DNA from 3 places in the Exiguobacterium sp. s59 genome. Region 2 is predicted to be linked to each of the others. Evidence: riboswitches for the same ligand, from Rfam matches in the RefSeq annotation. Region 2 holds a riboswitch; each other region holds the start of a gene.
The links. A riboswitch is a leader RNA that binds a small molecule or an ion and turns the genes downstream of it on or off. The one in region 2 is predicted to bind thiamine pyrophosphate.
Positions count from the first base shown of each region.

Region 1: it holds a riboswitch for thiamine pyrophosphate, as region 2 does, so the genes downstream of both, thiT (energy-coupled thiamine transporter ThiT) here and thiW (energy coupling factor transporter S component ThiW) in region 2, are expected to answer to the same signal.
Region 3: it holds a riboswitch for thiamine pyrophosphate, as region 2 does, so the genes downstream of both, KNO91_RS09215 (Ykof family thiamine-binding protein) here and thiW (energy coupling factor transporter S component ThiW) in region 2, are expected to answer to the same signal.

Region 1 covers NZ_JACSKG010000001.1:432,001-437,290, forward strand. Annotated here, with positions in the region: gene pknB (Stk1 family PASTA domain-containing Ser/Thr kinase) at 1-934, shown strand, start outside; gene rsgA (ribosome small subunit-dependent GTPase A) at 978-1,865, shown strand; gene rpe (ribulose-phosphate 3-epimerase) at 1,869-2,525, shown strand; TPP riboswitch at 2,546-2,646, shown strand; gene thiT (energy-coupled thiamine transporter ThiT) at 2,720-3,295, shown strand; gene KNO91_RS02240 (thiamine diphosphokinase) at 3,292-3,879, shown strand; gene rpmB (50S ribosomal protein L28) at 3,937-4,125, opposite strand; gene KNO91_RS02250 (Asp23/Gls24 family envelope stress response protein) at 4,378-4,740, shown strand; gene KNO91_RS02255 (DAK2 domain-containing protein) at 4,763-5,290, shown strand, end outside.
Region 2 covers NZ_JACSKG010000002.1:18,648-23,937, reverse strand. Annotated here, with positions in the region: gene KNO91_RS03440 (DUF58 domain-containing protein) at 1-15, opposite strand, end outside; gene KNO91_RS03435 (AAA family ATPase) at 18-938, opposite strand; gene KNO91_RS03430 (hypothetical protein) at 1,033-1,725, shown strand; gene KNO91_RS03425 (hypothetical protein) at 1,799-2,539, shown strand; TPP riboswitch at 2,579-2,677, shown strand; gene thiW (energy coupling factor transporter S component ThiW) at 2,744-3,229, shown strand; gene KNO91_RS03415 (GNAT family N-acetyltransferase) at 3,259-3,735, opposite strand; gene KNO91_RS03410 (VOC family protein) at 3,861-4,283, shown strand; gene KNO91_RS03405 (VOC family protein) at 4,283-4,681, shown strand; gene KNO91_RS03400 (LTA synthase family protein) at 4,770-5,290, shown strand, end outside.
Region 3 covers NZ_JACSKG010000004.1:207,231-212,520, forward strand. Annotated here, with positions in the region: gene KNO91_RS09205 (ABC transporter ATP-binding protein) at 1-204, opposite strand, end outside; gene KNO91_RS09210 (ECF transporter S component) at 197-772, opposite strand; gene KNO91_RS09215 (Ykof family thiamine-binding protein) at 765-1,355, opposite strand; TPP riboswitch at 1,438-1,538, opposite strand; gene KNO91_RS09220 (GTP-binding protein) at 1,598-2,797, opposite strand; gene KNO91_RS09225 (hypothetical protein) at 2,906-3,172, opposite strand; gene KNO91_RS09230 (SMP-30/gluconolactonase/LRE family protein) at 3,185-4,066, opposite strand; gene KNO91_RS09235 (class I SAM-dependent methyltransferase) at 4,204-4,812, shown strand; gene rlmN (dual-specificity RNA methyltransferase RlmN) at 4,848-5,290, opposite strand, start outside.

The sequences.
Region 1 (5,290 bases), on a different contig from region 2:
CATTCTCTTAATTGGGGGAAGCATTGCGGCGTATGTGGTCGCCGACGAAATGTCGCGCGCCGTCGTGCCTGATGTCGTCGGCATGAGTATCGGGGACGCGACGACAGAACTCGAGGCTTCTGGATTTGTCGTCGAAGTGACAGAACGTGCGAGCGATGATATTGCGGAGGGTGAGGTCATTTCGCAAAATCCGCAAGAAGGACGTAAACCGAAACGCGGCACGACTGTGACGATTGTCGTATCGGCCGGAAAAGAGACGGTCGAGATGCCGAACGTGGAAGGTCTTTCACAGACTGCCGCTGAGCGTATGCTAAAAGACTTGGCATTCAGCGATCTTGAAATCAAAACCGAAGCTTCTGAAACGGTAAACAGTGGGGATGTAATTTCACAATCGGTTGACCCAGGTGAAGAGGTCGTTCCTTCAGAGGTGACGGTCACGCTCGTTGTGTCGACAGGTAGCAACAAAGTGGAACTATCTAACCTTGCCGGGTATACGTTCGACGAAGCATCTATTTATGCTGAACAGAACAAATTGAAAATCGTGAAGAAGGATGAATTTTCGACAAGTGTTCCAAAAGGTCAAATCATCCGTCAACTTCCGACAGCCGGGACGGCAGTCGACCCGGGAACGGAGCTCACGGTGATTGTATCGGAAGGCGTCGAACCGACCGATATCTCGATTGAACGTGAAGTGAGTGTTGAAGTCGAGCAACTGGATAAGGATAAGAAGCCGAAAGCGGTCGAAGTCGTCATTCGTACGGTTGACGCACGTGGTGAAATTGAGGTACTTCGTGATCAAATCACAGAGACGACAACGTACTCGTACACGCTAGTCATTGCCCCTGACGAAGTCGGGACAGCAACGATTGAAGTTGATGGTGAGATTGTTCGAACGGATTCAGTCACATATGCGCAAGCCGAAGAGGCACAATAAAGAGGTGACGGTGTCGTCACCTCTTTTTTAAAAGGAGGTAGTCATAATGAAAGGAACAATCATTCGTCTTCAAGGCGGGTTTTATGATGTGATGACCGAGGCGAATCAAGAGATTCGTTGTCGGGCAAGGGGGAATTTTCGAAAACGCAATATCTCACCTGTCGTCGGCGACGATGTGGTGATTCAAGATCAAGAAGATGGGACCGGCTATATTCTTGAAGTGGAAGAGCGCCAAAACCATCTCGTTCGGCCACCGATTGCGAATATTGATCAAGCGTTCCTCCTCTTTTCAGTTAAGGAACCAGCGTTTTCCTATCATTTGCTTGACCGTTTTCTCATTCTCATTGAATCGAAGCAAATTCATCCAATCATCGTATTGACGAAGATGGACTTGCTCGATGAAAGTGAAGTCGAACCGATTCAAGTGGCGATTGCTCGCTATCGGGCGATTGGGTATGACGTGATCGAAACGTCGACGGAGCATGGGCACGGTGTTGATGAAGTGCGCAGTCTATTCAAGGGAAAAACGAGCGTCTTCGCCGGTCAGACCGGTGTCGGGAAAAGTTCGTTACTCAATGCAGTCGCGCCAGAACTCGAGTTGGCGACAGGTGCAATCTCGAAATCGCTCGGACGAGGAAAACATACGACACGTCACGTGACGTTAATCCAATTGGCGGATGGTCTCGTTGCCGATACACCGGGTTTTTCAAGTCTAGAGTTTCCTCAGGAACTTGAGACAGATGAGCTCAGATGGTGCTTCCCCGAATTCGTGGAACGCCATGACGATTGTAAGTTCCGGGGATGTGTCCACGTTAATGAACCAGGATGTGCCATCAAACAAGCGGTTGAAAATGGCGAAATTGCTTCAACAAGGTACGAAAATTATGTTACCTTTATGGAGGAGTTAAACGATCGAAAACGGAGGTATTGACAGATGATTAAAATTGCACCATCTATTTTAGCTGCCGATTTTGCCAACTTGGAAGCTGAAGTAAAAGCCGTTCAAGAAGCAGGGGCTGACTATATCCATTTTGACGTGATGGACGGGCAATTCGTACCAAACATCTCGATTGGTCTACCTGTTCTCGCGAGCTTGCGTAAAAAATCAGACATGGTACTCGATGTACATTTGATGATTGACCAACCAGAACGCTACGTTGAAGATTTCGTGAAAGCCGGTGCGGACATCGTAACCGTACACGTGGAAGCGACGAATCATTTGCATCGTGTCTTACAGCAAATCAAAGCGGCAGGTGCGAAATGTGGGGTCGTCTTAAACCCACATACACCACTTTCGACGATTGAACACGTACTCACGGACGTCGATATGGTGTTGCTCATGACGGTCAACCCAGGATTCGGGGGTCAGGCGTTTATTGAATCGGTCGTGCCAAAAATTTCAGCGCTTAGCCAACTTCGTCAAGACCATCAACTTGATTTTGAGATTGAAATCGATGGTGGTGTGAACGCAGAAACGGCAAAACGTTGCATCGATGCTGGAGCTGATGTGCTTGTGGCAGGATCAGCCATCTATAGTCAATCGGATTATAAAGCAGCCATCGATAGCATTCGTGGCGCATCTCGTGTATAATCGACGGTAGAACAACAAGATAGAGTCGCAAGGGGTGTCACATCATGTGGCTGAGAGGCATACGCTAACCCTTTGAACCTGTTCCGTTCACACGGACGTAGGGATGTGGCGAAAATGCACGTTGCGAATTCAAGCAGCATGGCGTTTACGTCATGCTGCTTTTTGTCGTTCAAACAAATAAAGGAGGAAGAAGGATGAAATCACGTTTCAAATTACAAGCGCTCATTGAAATTTCATTGTTTGCGGCGCTCGGGCTTATTTTTGATTTGCTCATTCCATATCGTTTACCACAAGGTGGGTCTATCAGTTTAGCGATGCTCCCGATCTTTGTCATGGCGTTCCGTCACGGGCTGAAAAGTGGTCTTGCGACAGGCGCGCTCGTCGGGACACTTCAACTCTTGTTCGGAGCATACATTTTCACACCTGTACAATTCTTGCTCGACTATACGGTCGCATATGGCCTCGTCGGTATGGCCGGGGTATTCGCAGGGCGAGTGAAACATGCTGCGAGTCAAGGTGCGACAAAGACGCTTGCCATCTATTTAGTGCTCGGGGCATTGCTCGGGTCGATGTTACGATACGCAGCGCACGTCATCTCGGGTATCGTCTTCTTCGCTGAATACGCAGAAGGTCCGGTCGTGGCCTACTCGCTCGGATATAACGCCACGTATATGCTCCCATCCTTTGTCATCTCGGCCATCGTGTTAGTACTTCTCTTCACGACAGCACCACGTTTCACGCGTGTGGCGACACGGGATATCCGTCAATGAACGTACTAATCGTCGCGGCGAGTCCGGCACCTATTCCGGACTTACCGCGTGATGCCGATTTTGTGATTGGTGTGGATGGTGGATATCAAAGACTGTTAGATGAAGGAGTTGTACCAGACGTCGTGGTGGGAGATTTTGATTCGTTCGATGGGACACCACCTGATCAAGCGTTACGCTATCCTTCGGAGAAAGATGTGACAGACTTAGAAATTGCATTGGAGTTAGCAAGAGAACGGGGAGCAACACGAATCGATGTGTATGGGGCTCTCGGGGGACGGATCGATATGACGTTTGCGAACGTAGGCTTACTGGAGTCCTATCCGGAGATGCACCTTCATGATGAAGGGCAAACGGTCTATCTTGTAAGAATAGGAGACTATACCATTCCGAAACGGGACGGTCACTATTTGTCTTTCATGCCATGGAAGACAGCTACGATTTCCATTAAAGATGTCAAATATCCACTTGACCATCATGACGTGACGAGCGGAGAGGCGCTGACGATCTCAAATGAATGGTCTACGGATTCTGCCCGGTTGACGGTCCATCAAGGGACCGTTCTCGTCATGATTGTCAAAAAATGAGCACAAAAAAATCCCATCGGCGAATGCCGCTGGGATTTATTCGTTCGTGTATAAGTATTATACGCGTTCAACGAGACCTGATTTAAGTGCGCGAGCTGAAACCCAAACGCGTTTCGGTTTACCGTCAACGAGAATACGAACTTTTTGTACGTTTACACCCCAAGTACGTTTTGTCTTGTTGAGTGCGTGCGAACGGTTGTTACCTGATTTAGGTGATTTACCTGTTACGTAGCATTTACGTGCCATGCGTTTCCCCTCCTTTTTTATGTGGGTTCGTCCTAATAGACACTCGTTTATATTAGCACGGCTTTTTTCCCGATGCAACTAGAAAATCGTACCATGACAAGAAAAAAACTTGACATTACTCTCAAGGATTTGAATAATGAATGAGGTTATCGCGTTAATTGACCGAGTTTCTGGAGCAGGTTCTTTTAATAACTAGGTACTTATTGTAGAATGTACATTAGGAATCATTCCGAATAAAGGAGGCTACTCCATATGGCAATTGAAATGAAGACAACATATGGCAATATTGACATCACAAGTGACGTCATCGCGACACTCGCAGGTGGTGCAGCGATGGAATGCTTCGGTGTGGTCGGCATGGCTTCACAAGCACAATTGAAAGACGGCATTGCTGAATTGTTAAAACGTGAAAATTACGCGCGTGGTGTCGTCGTACGTCAAGAAGACGAAGACGTACATATCGACATGCACATCATTGTAAGCTACGGGACGAAAGTATCTGAAGTCGCATACAACGTGCAGAGCCGAGTCAAGTATACGCTCGGAGAAACTTTAGGATTAAACGTTTCGTCGGTAAATATATTCGTTCAAGGCGTTCGTCTGACGAATGACTGACGAAAACGGAGGAGGATTTGGTGTGGGTTTAAAACGTTTAGATGGATTGGCGCTCTCAAACATGATCGCGAACGGAGCGGCCAACTTGAGCCAAAACGCAGATTATGTAGATTCGCTTAACGTCTTCCCGGTTCCAGACGGAGACACGGGGACGAACATGAACTTGACGATGACGTCGGGCGCGAAAGAAGTAGCGGCGATGAACTCATCAAATATCGCAGAGGTGTCATCAAAGTTTGCACGTGGACTACTTATGGGAGCACGCGGAAACTCGGGTGTTATTTTAAGTCAGTTGTTCCGTGGATTCGGTAAAGCTGTTGAAGGAAAAGCAGAACTGACAACAGTTGATTTTGCAGAAGCGCTCAAGCGCGGTGTCGACACGGCATACAAGGCGGTTATGAAACCGGTTGAAGGAACGATTTTGACGGTTGCTCGTGAAGCGGCCGACGAAGCGCTCCTTGCGTCAGAGTCGACAAGTGATTTCACTGAATTTATGAAACGCGTCATCGAAGAAGCGAAAGCATCGTTAGACCGTACACCGGACTTGTTG
Region 2 (5,290 bases):
TGTCGAGAACGTCATCGTCAACCCTCGACCGGCACAGAAACGGTGTCTAAGATGTAACGGATGATATCCTGTTTCGTCGATTTGATGCCTCCTTCAAGCGTCAACGTCAGGCGATGGGCCAATACATAAGGTGCCACGGCTTTCACATCTTCCGGAATGACATACAATCGATTATGGAGATAGGCGTAACTTTGAGAAGCCCGCATGAGCGCGATGGCTCCGCGTGGACTGACACCGACCTCGACGGATTGGTGTTCTCGTGTCGCATGGACGAGCCCGAGTAAATAATCGAGGACGTCATCTTGAATCGATACTTGCTTCACTTCCTCCTGGGCGTGACGTAACTCGTCTAACGTCGCGACCGCCTCCACGGTTTTCCGTGTTTGACGCATCACTTGTAAGAGCAGCTCTCGCTCTTCGGCGACATCAGGGTAACCGACCGGAATCGAAATCAAGAAGCGGTCGAGCTGGGCATCCGGTAACGGGAACGTCCCTGCCGATTCGATCGGGTTTTGCGTCGCGATGACGAAAAATGGTTTCGGCATCGGATATGTCTCTCCCCCGATGGAGACTTGCCGCTCTTCCATCGCCTCGAGCAAGGCGGACTGCGTCCGTGGAACCGCTCGGTTGATTTCATCGATCAAGACGATATTCGCAAAGATCGGTCCTTGTCGATGGTCGAACTTCTGCGTCTGCATGTTGAAGTAATCTGCGCCAATCACGTCAGACGGTAACAAGTCGGCCGTGAACTGAATCCGAGAAAACGCTCCGTCGAAGCTAGCTGCAATCGTCTTGGCAAGTAACGTTTTTCCCGTACCGGGTACATCCTCTAACAAAATGTGTCCTTCCGCGAGTAACGCCGTACAACAGAGCAGTACGACATCCTCTTTTCCTAAATACACCTCGTTCAACTGTTTGATGACCTGCTCCATGCCCATATGACGACCTCCATTTTTTGTCTTAATCAAACTTTACCTTTTTATGGTAAGATAAACAACAAATAGTCTGAACATTCAAAAAGGAGGTGTCCTCTTGCGTTGGACGAACAAGTTTCTTCTCATGATTTCCACCACACTTCTGATCACCTTCACGATGATGGTAATCACGACGAGTGTATTCGAGTGGCTCTATAATCCGGAAACGATACCGGTCGAGGAAAATAACAGTCCTCCGACGGATTTCATATCAGATGAAGACAGTAAGCTTTTAATGGATGAATCTAAAGCAGATTACCCGTTTAAATTGGACCCCCAAAAAGGAAAAATAAAACCACTCGATAAATTGACAGGCTCTGGAGAATACATACGACGAAATCTCGGGTTATTCGTCGCTTTGCTTGCGCTTTGTTGCCTGTCCTTTTATATCTATCGGAAACGGAAGCAACGTTTGGCGCGCGCACGAGATCATGCTGATTCAAGCACAGACCCGCTTATCGAATCGCTACAACACGAGAACGCTTCGTCCGTCTCAACGCTCACAGCGTTCACGAACGTCCCAATTCGTGATGCGCTAATCATATTCAATCAATCTCTCGTTCCAACTAAGCGATTGCGTGCTCATGAGACATTGCAAGAGTGGTTCCAACGCATCGATTTACCGATGAACCTGTCCATTTATCATGCGGTTCGCTACGGTACCTCCTCAGGCGTGACGATTTCTGAAGAAGATACGCTCCACTTCAAGAGCACACTCGATCACTACGCGACACGTCCTCACCCCGAGTGAGAATGTGCACAGGTTCTGCTTTTTCATCATGAATGATAAAATGGTGGAAAATGTCAGTTAAGGGGATGAAATCATGAGACGATGGGCGATGTTCGGATTAAGTGCACTTTTACTCACAGGTTGTACGGATACGGTGGCAGACAATCCGATCCCAATCGAATCACCCGATGAACCCATCACCGAATGGACACGTGAAGACTTTAAAGACGTCTATGACCAATATGAACAAACACAACCGCTCCTTGCTGCGCTCGAGCAACAAGGCATCAAACCGTTCCGTGAGACGTTCGAACGCGTCATCATTGCCGGGAACGGTCTCGAACACACATATGCGGATATTTATCCGTTCAAACTCGATGACGGAACGTACGCTACGGTATTCGACAGTCAGGATGGAACATTAATCAACGGTTCCGAATCGGTCGCTCCACTCTTTTGGCAAGAAGAGTCCTTCTTTCAATATGTTGAAGAGATTGAGAATCGGAAATTCGGCACAAGTGCCCCACCTACCGATGTCGTCCTCACACACGATGAATTCCAATCGGTCTATGACCGGCATGCCTACACGTCAGCCCTCCTCGTTGAACTCGATGAAGCGGGCGTCGAGCTCGCACGGGAACCAATTGATGATGTGATCGTCGCCGGCAACGGCGTGACCGAAGTCACTGTCGACTTATTCGTATTTGATGTCGAAGGCGGGTATGCCATCGTATATGATCAGGATGGAGAAATTTTAAAAGGTCCCGAATCCATCTCACCGCTCTTTTGGAACGAGAAGGACTATGAGGACCTGTTAGCCAAGTATGAGGGGTAATTCCGTCCCCTTCCAATTTATGCTATACTCAAACCAATAAACGACCACTAGGGGAGCCCTCGGGCTGAGACGGCATTTGCCGGACCCTTTGAACCTGATCTGGCTCATACCAGCGTAGGGAAGTGGCTTGGGATACGTCTCTGTATGTCCACGCCATTTTTCCGTCTGGAAACGTGGCGTTTTTATTTTGAAAGGAGACTATTCATGCGTATTCAACAACTCACTTGGATGGCAATGCTCGTTGCCATCGCCGTCGTCGGCTCGATGTTCATCTCGATTCCCACAGGTGTCGCTCGCGCTTATCCGATTCAACACATGGTGAACGTGATCGCCGCAGTCACCGTCGGTCCGATCGGAGCCGTTCTCGTCGCTTTCGTCACAGGACTCATTCGCGTCATGACTGGGACCGGGTCACTGCTCGCATTCCCTGGCGGCATGATCGGTGCGTGTCTTGCCGGCATCTTCTTCGTTCGCACGAACCGTCTCTATGCTGCCGCTCTCGGAGAAATCATCGGAACTGGTGTCATCGCCTCGTTGATTGCCGTTCCGTACGCGAAACTGTTAATGGGTTCAACGTTCGGCGCCTTCTTCTTCGTGCCGGCGTTCCTTGCTTCTAGTTTGACGGGAGCGCTTCTCGGTTGGCTCGTTTTGTCGCGCGTGAAACAGTTGCGACCAAGTGTCCTCAAATAACAAATTGTTGATCCGAGAACCCGACCGACTCATGACGGTCGGGTTTTTGTGTGATAGACCCAAATCGCTTCGTCGTTCCATTCATCGATTAAGCCGCTGTCGACAAAGCCGTTCTTCGCATAAAATCGTTTCGCCGCTTCATTCTCTGGATGAAGGCTCAGGATGATATCATCCACGTCGTACTCTGTCTGAATCCAGTCCACCGCCATGCGTAGGCACTTCGTTCCAACGCCTTTCCCCTGTTCATGTTGACCAATCATGAAGCGGTCGAGCCATACATAACGTTCTGTCTGGTTTTCCGCTCCGACCATCATGAAGCCAACCGGTCGCTCGCCTTCATAGAATGCATAGCTCCGCCAATTGTATTTCGTATCCTCAGCCATCTCTTGAAGCGACTCGGAATTTGTCTCGATGAATCGGGATTGTTTCTCGTCCACTGTCAGGGCGATGACCGCCTCTCGATTGACTGCATCAATCGATTGAATCGTGAATTCATTTCCTTTCATGCTTTCACCTCGTTGATTTCTATCTTTCTCTATCTTCCATACGCTTGCTCCCATAAAAAGTTTCTTCCCCCGTATCTTCGAGACCATGCATTCGCTACACTAATAAGAGAAAGGGAGGTTATCATATGTTTCGAATCGGAAGTATCTTCATTCCCGTATCAGATGTCGAACAGTCTCTGAACTGGTATACCACTTATTTTCATGCCCAAGAAATCGGGCGCTGGGAAGGAGGAATAGGGATTTGTCTGCCAGACGGTTCGACTCAACTCGGATTGATCCAGACCTCGTCACCGCAACCCGCAACATTTAAAGATGCATCCGGACAAGCCCATGTCTATTTCAACGTCATCTGTGAGGACATTCAGTTCACGTATCAATCGTTCGAACAAGCAGGATTGATCGCGACACCGCTTCACGATTTCGGAGGCATGTCTTACTTTGACGTACGAGACCCGGATGGACATACGATCAGTCTCATCTCGGAAGATGTGACTTCCCCGTTCCACCGCAACCGAGTGAACGACCTCCAAACGAAAGGAAAGTCCTGATGAAACAAATTCACCATATTTGTATCCAAACACCAGATTATGCCGCATCGAAGTCATTTTACGAAGCGCTCGGTTTTGAACTCGTCCAAGAGTCACCAAACTTCCATACGCGTGACTTCAATAGTTGGCTCAAGCTCGGTGATTTTTATATCGAGCTACAGACCGCCAAAGCCGATGAAGCGTTACAAGACTATTCGAAACACGCGGCCGGTCCCGTCCATTTTGCCCTCTATGTGGATGACCTCGAAGCGGAAGTCGCACGACTCGAACAACTTGGTGTCACGTTCTTACCGAAGCACGGTGGGAACATCTACTTCGTCGTCGATGGACATTTAAGTAAACTAAAAGCACCTGAAGGAACCATCATTGAACTGCGTGATACGTTTCTGATCAACTGAGGCCGATGTGCCTCTTTTTTGTTGGACACATCTTCACGTTTCCCTCACTCGTCTCATCGGGAATGGGTATGAAAAGGATGTGTTGTTCATGATCAAATATCTCGATTATTGGAGCTACTTATCACTCTCTCTGGCAAAGCTCTTCTTCTTTAGCTGGTTGACCGCGACGGCGTTCGACTTCTCATTCTTCCTCATCAATTTGGCGACGATTTTGCTCCTGACAAGTTGGGCACTCGCCGTGTCTTACCCAATTCGTCGATGGATTTTATACGTTTCTTTGTTTTTACATAGTACTTTGCTCGTCTCGGACGTCTGGTACTATCGCTATTTCGAGGACTTATTATCCGTCGCCTTACTGTCCGACATTGGACAGATGGGAGACGTCGGTGGAGGCTTCTTGACGCTCATTCGTCCAATCGACGCTTTCTTCTTCATCGATCTCATCATCTACGGTTTGATTTTACGTTATATGAAACGTCATCCTGTCCGTGAAAGGAAACGGCACGGAAGACGATTGGCGCTCGCTGGCTTCACACTCGGATTTCTACTTTTCACGATTCCGCTCACCCTCAGTTATCAGCGCGGGGAAAAATGGATTGCAGACGACCC
Region 3 (5,290 bases), on a different contig from region 2:
TCCAAGTAGTTCGAGTCTACCATCAAGGATTCCGTCACAATTCTCCGGATAGAGACGGTTGAATAGCGCGAGAAGCGTCGATTTCCCGCTTCCGCTCGCCCCACTAAGAATCGTACGACCTTGACGGATTGAAACGGTCACGTCTTCAAGAATCGCCTCAGAACTCTCTGGGAATCTAAAATGAAGTGACTCTGTCTCAACCATGGACGTTCCCACTTCGTGAAATCGCATAACCGCGAAGTGATCCTGTCTTCAGCAATAGGTCACTGAGCAACTTCCCACCGATCCCAGCGATGACCATCCCACTGACGGCTCTCAGCCCGAACATCGTCGCCACATAACCTGGCTCTAACATCGCGAACCCACTCATGAAATATGTATAGACGAAACTCGTGACAGCCGACCCAAATCCGGCAAGCATGAGTACCCATAGCTCATAACGTCGGTAGCCCGTCATCGCAAAGACGGCTTCTGCCCCTAAACCTTGAACGATGCCGACCAAGATGATGCGTGGCCCAATGGCATTCCCAATCAACATCTCAATCGTCGCGGCCATCACTTCTGAGATGAAGGCGGCACCAGGCTTCCGGATGATGTACGCCGAGATGATTGACACGATGAACCAGATACCGAAGATCCACTCGTAGGCGATCGGTCCGATCAATCCTGCCCATAAGTTCCCAATATGGACGAACAATAAGTAGACGACGGCAAAGACGACAGACAATACGGAGACAAGGACGACCTCTTTTAATTTCCACGATTTAAGCATGTCGCCCTCCATGTGACGGACTATTTACACTGAACGTCACCGTCATGACAACATGTCGGTTCTTTTCGCGCGTCCGCTTAAAAGCCGCCTCATAGTACGAGAACACGTCATCTAAGTTCCCATGGATGCCTGATGCATAATGCATCGACTCGTTATAGACACCAGCCTGTTTTGCTTGCTCGATTTCTTCATAGATGAGTTCCATGTAATTGTCAGCACCCATCGGATAGAGTGCGAACTGCGAAGACACATACTGGTCTCTTGATGCACCGTTTGATGGTTCGCTCGGAGCCTCGAGTGCCTCATCTCCCGTTGAATCTCCTGGACAACCGACAGAGAACGTTCCGCTCAGCGAGACGTGCTTCCCTTCCTCCGAAGCAAGACTCAACACCGTTCGAGCGACGTCAAACACATGCTCGACTCGTCCACGGATGACCGTCGACACGTCATCCGTATGTCTCCACACACCTGACAGATCCGTTCGTTTTAGAGCACCTTTGATTGTCCCGACAAAATCGTCTGTCATCGGGCTCAGTGTGAATCGAAACCCGACGATTGGGCTCGTACCACATGATTCATTCATTTTGTTTCCCCCTCTAAATGTGTTTGCATAAAAAAAGCCGCATTCATGAGAATGCAGCAACAAAATCTATACAAACTTGCATAGAGAAAGTGCCGCACTTCCTCACGCCAGTATTATCTGGATCGAGTTATAAGGGATCGGAGCCATGCTCTCATCTCAGCCGAAGCACCCCTAGTGCAGTCATTAATATGCGGTTACTTATGCAGTCACAGTATAGCGATGTTTTAATCTTTTGTAAACGGTCAATCTGAATATGTGACGAGATGACCTGAACCCGGAAGTGGGTCATGGAACGTATTCCACGATGACGGCATCTCTTCGTCCGTCAATAAACAGGCGTCAAGCGATTGCTCGACCACTTCCCGTTCCATTCGTTGACCGATGAGCACCAACTCGTTTTGCCGATCCCCGTATGGCTCGATGTAATCCTCACGAAGCTCAGGTTCAGCTGCAAACATCTCCTCACGTTCACTTGCAGGTAACGTCGCAAGCCAACGACCTGCATGTTCGAGCGTTGATGCATACCCTGCCTGTGAAAACAGACAAGCGAGGTCGTTTCTTGTCGCAATCCATAAAAATCCTTTTGCACGGACGATTTCTTCTGGATAATGTTCCATCCAGTGCATCAAACGTTCAGGGTGGAACGGTCGACGGCGCCGGTAGACAAATGAGCTGATGCCATACTCTTCCGTTTCCGGCGTATGTTCTTCCGACTCGAGTTCTTGGATCCACCCTGCAGCGCGCATCGCCTGATCAAAATCGAATAACTGGACGTCTAGAAGGTCTTCTAACGCGACGTTCGAGTATGTCGACGTCAACAATCTCGCACTCGGGTTCAGTGTTTGGAGTAACCCCTTCATCTCCTGTAGTTCCCCTTCGGACACACGGTCCGCCTTATTCAATACGATGATATCCGCAAATTCGACTTGGTCGACGAGCAAATCGACTACTTCACGGACGTCACCGGTGTCGACGGCTTGTTGACGCTCCATGAGCGATTCACCAGAATTGAAATCTTTGAAGAAACGGTACGCATCGACGACCGTGACCATCGCATCGATGTACACACGGCTCGTCAAATCAATCCCAAGAGCGTCATCGGCATACGTGAATGTCTGCGCGACAGGAATTGGTTCAGAGATTCCTGATGACTCGATGATGATCCCGTCGAGCTCACGGTCTTTTGTTAAGTCATAGACAGCCGTCAACAAATCTTCCCGCAGCGTGCAGCAGATACACCCGTTCGAGAGTTCGACTAGCTTTTCATCGGTCCGCGAGAACCCGCCCTGATCAATCAGCTTCTCGTCGATATTCAACTCGCTCATATCATTCACGATGACCGCATATTTTTTATGTTCTCGGTTATGTAAGATGTGGTTGAGCAGTGTCGTCTTCCCGCTACCGAGATAACCCGAAAGTACTGTAATTGGAATTCGTTTCATGATGGACCTCCATTAAATCGTAATCATTACTCTTTGTATAATGGAGTCGTTCCTTACTTTTGTCAATAAAAAACACGCCACATGGACGTGTTTTTGAAGAACATACAATTATTCTTCCAATGCTTTTCGTTCTGCCTCCGAGCGTGGATAAGCATTCGCCTGCCATTCAGCCCGATAAATCGAATCGAGTTGAGTCAATCCGACCTCATCCTCATCTTTATCCGAATCAATACTTGGCACTTCATCCCACTTCGGATCGAGATACGAATGATCTTCTTCACGCGTTCGATTTTCTTGTAACTTTTGAATCCCAATCTTGACCGCTGCAGCAACTGCCAACCCAATTCCAGCTCGAACTAACAGTCGTTTCACCATCGTACTTCCTCCTCAGCGACCGAAACGATACAATGGCATCCCTTTCACTTCTGTGTCGATGATAAATACCGATCCCGCTTCCGGATATTCAGAAAGCGCCTCCTCATCCATTCCTTCACGAGCCGTCGTGATAGCTAATCGATTGAGTCCATCTCCGATAAAGGCACATGAAGTGACATTTGGTGCGGGAACATGGACTTCAAGTAACTTTTTGCCTGTTGACGGGTCCCACCGCGATACTCTTCCACCCGCGTAATGCGCAATCCATAGACAACCTTCAGAATCGGACGTCATCCCGTCAGGAAAACCTTCTTCCTCCGAAAAATCGATGACGACCTCTCCGTTCGAAATTGTTCCTGTCTTCAAATCAAAATCATACTTCCGGATTTTTTCAGTCGGTGTATCGATATGATAAAAAACGGAATGGTCAGGAGACCACGTCAATCCGTTCGAAAGCGTCAACTCATCCATCAATGATGTAGTCGTTCCATCACGATCGACCCGATACAATGTCGCTTGATTTTCTTCATCTTCGAGGTGGAGTGTGCCCGCAAAAATACGACCATATGGATCGGCTTTCCCATCATTAAAACGTAATCGACCGTCGGGATCATCCAATTCGACAATTTTATTTAGCTCCCGATTGATTTCATCCCATTCATAAATCCCGTCTTTTAGACCAAGGACGACACCGTCCGTCACTTTTGGAATGACGAAACCGACTTGTTTCCCGACCTCAAAAGAAGAAATTTCATCTTCTTGTTCGTCATACCACCACAACGTATGACCTTCGATATCCACCCAATAAAAACGCTTCAACTCAGCATCCCAACAAGGACCTTCACCAAGCGTATTTCGTACCCGAATCCACAACGACGCATCTACTCTCTCCATTACTTAGCCTCCACTCTATCCATTAGTTCAGAAATCTATTCCCCTCTCCCAACTGGACTAAGCATGAATTCAGAAAATCGTGAAGGATTTCCATCTGAGTCTCATTGTTTTGCTATATTTAAGGAAAAGTGAGAGGAGTGGATGGTTTGTCGAAATGGGATGAACGCTTTAGCTCGGAAGATTATGTGTACGGTACAGCGCCAAACAAGTTTTTACGCGAATGGATCACGTCTTATCCACCTGAAGGAAAGCGTGTGCTGGCGATTGCGGAGGGTGAAGGTCGAAATGCGGTATGGCTCGCTTCGCTTGGCTTCGAAGTCGAGATGTGGGACGCTTCGAAAGTAGGGCTCGAAAAAGCGGAGCGCTTGGCGATTTCGCGAAACGTCTCCCTTCAGACGAAACAGATTGACTTGAATGAAGCGGATTGGTCGCAAGATGCGTATGATGTGGTCATCTGTATCTTCGGTCACTTTCCTCAACATGTCAGAGAAAAGGTGTTCGCCGGAATTCAAAGAACGCTTCGACCTGGTGGTGTATTCCTGACCGAAGTGTACTCTACAAATCAACTCGCTTACGGCACAGGCGGACCACAAGACGTCTCACTTCTCTATTCTGAAGAAATGTTCCACAAACTAGAGGACGATTTCGTACCGCTCATCTTACATGAGGTGGTTGTATGGCGCGAAGAAGGGTCACTCCATCACGGTGACTCTTCCGTCATCGAGTATGTCGGTCAAAAAAGGTAAACAAAAGGCCTCTCCGCTATCGGAGAGGCCTCTCGTCACTTCGCACCCTCGACGTTCATATGCTTACTGCGGAGCTGACCGCAAGCTGCATCGATGTCTGTCCCGTGCTCGAGACGGACACCCGTGTTGACGCCACGTTTCTTCAAGATATCATAGAATGCCATGATATCTTCCGGTGTGCTTCGTTCATATTGAATATGCTCGTTGACCGGGTTATACGGAATCAAGTTGATGTAAGACTTGTCTTTGATGTCTTCAATCAGATCCGCCAATTCTTCCGCATGTTCCGGTAGATCGTTCACTTTCGATAGCAAGATGTACTCGAACGTGATGCGTTTATTCGTCTTCTCGACGTAATAACGAATCGATGGCATGAGTTTATCAAGCGGGAACGCACGGTTGATTTTCATGATGCGAGTCCGAAGCTCATCGTTCGGTGCATGAAGTGAAAGTGCCAAGTTGATCCGCAAGTCGAGGT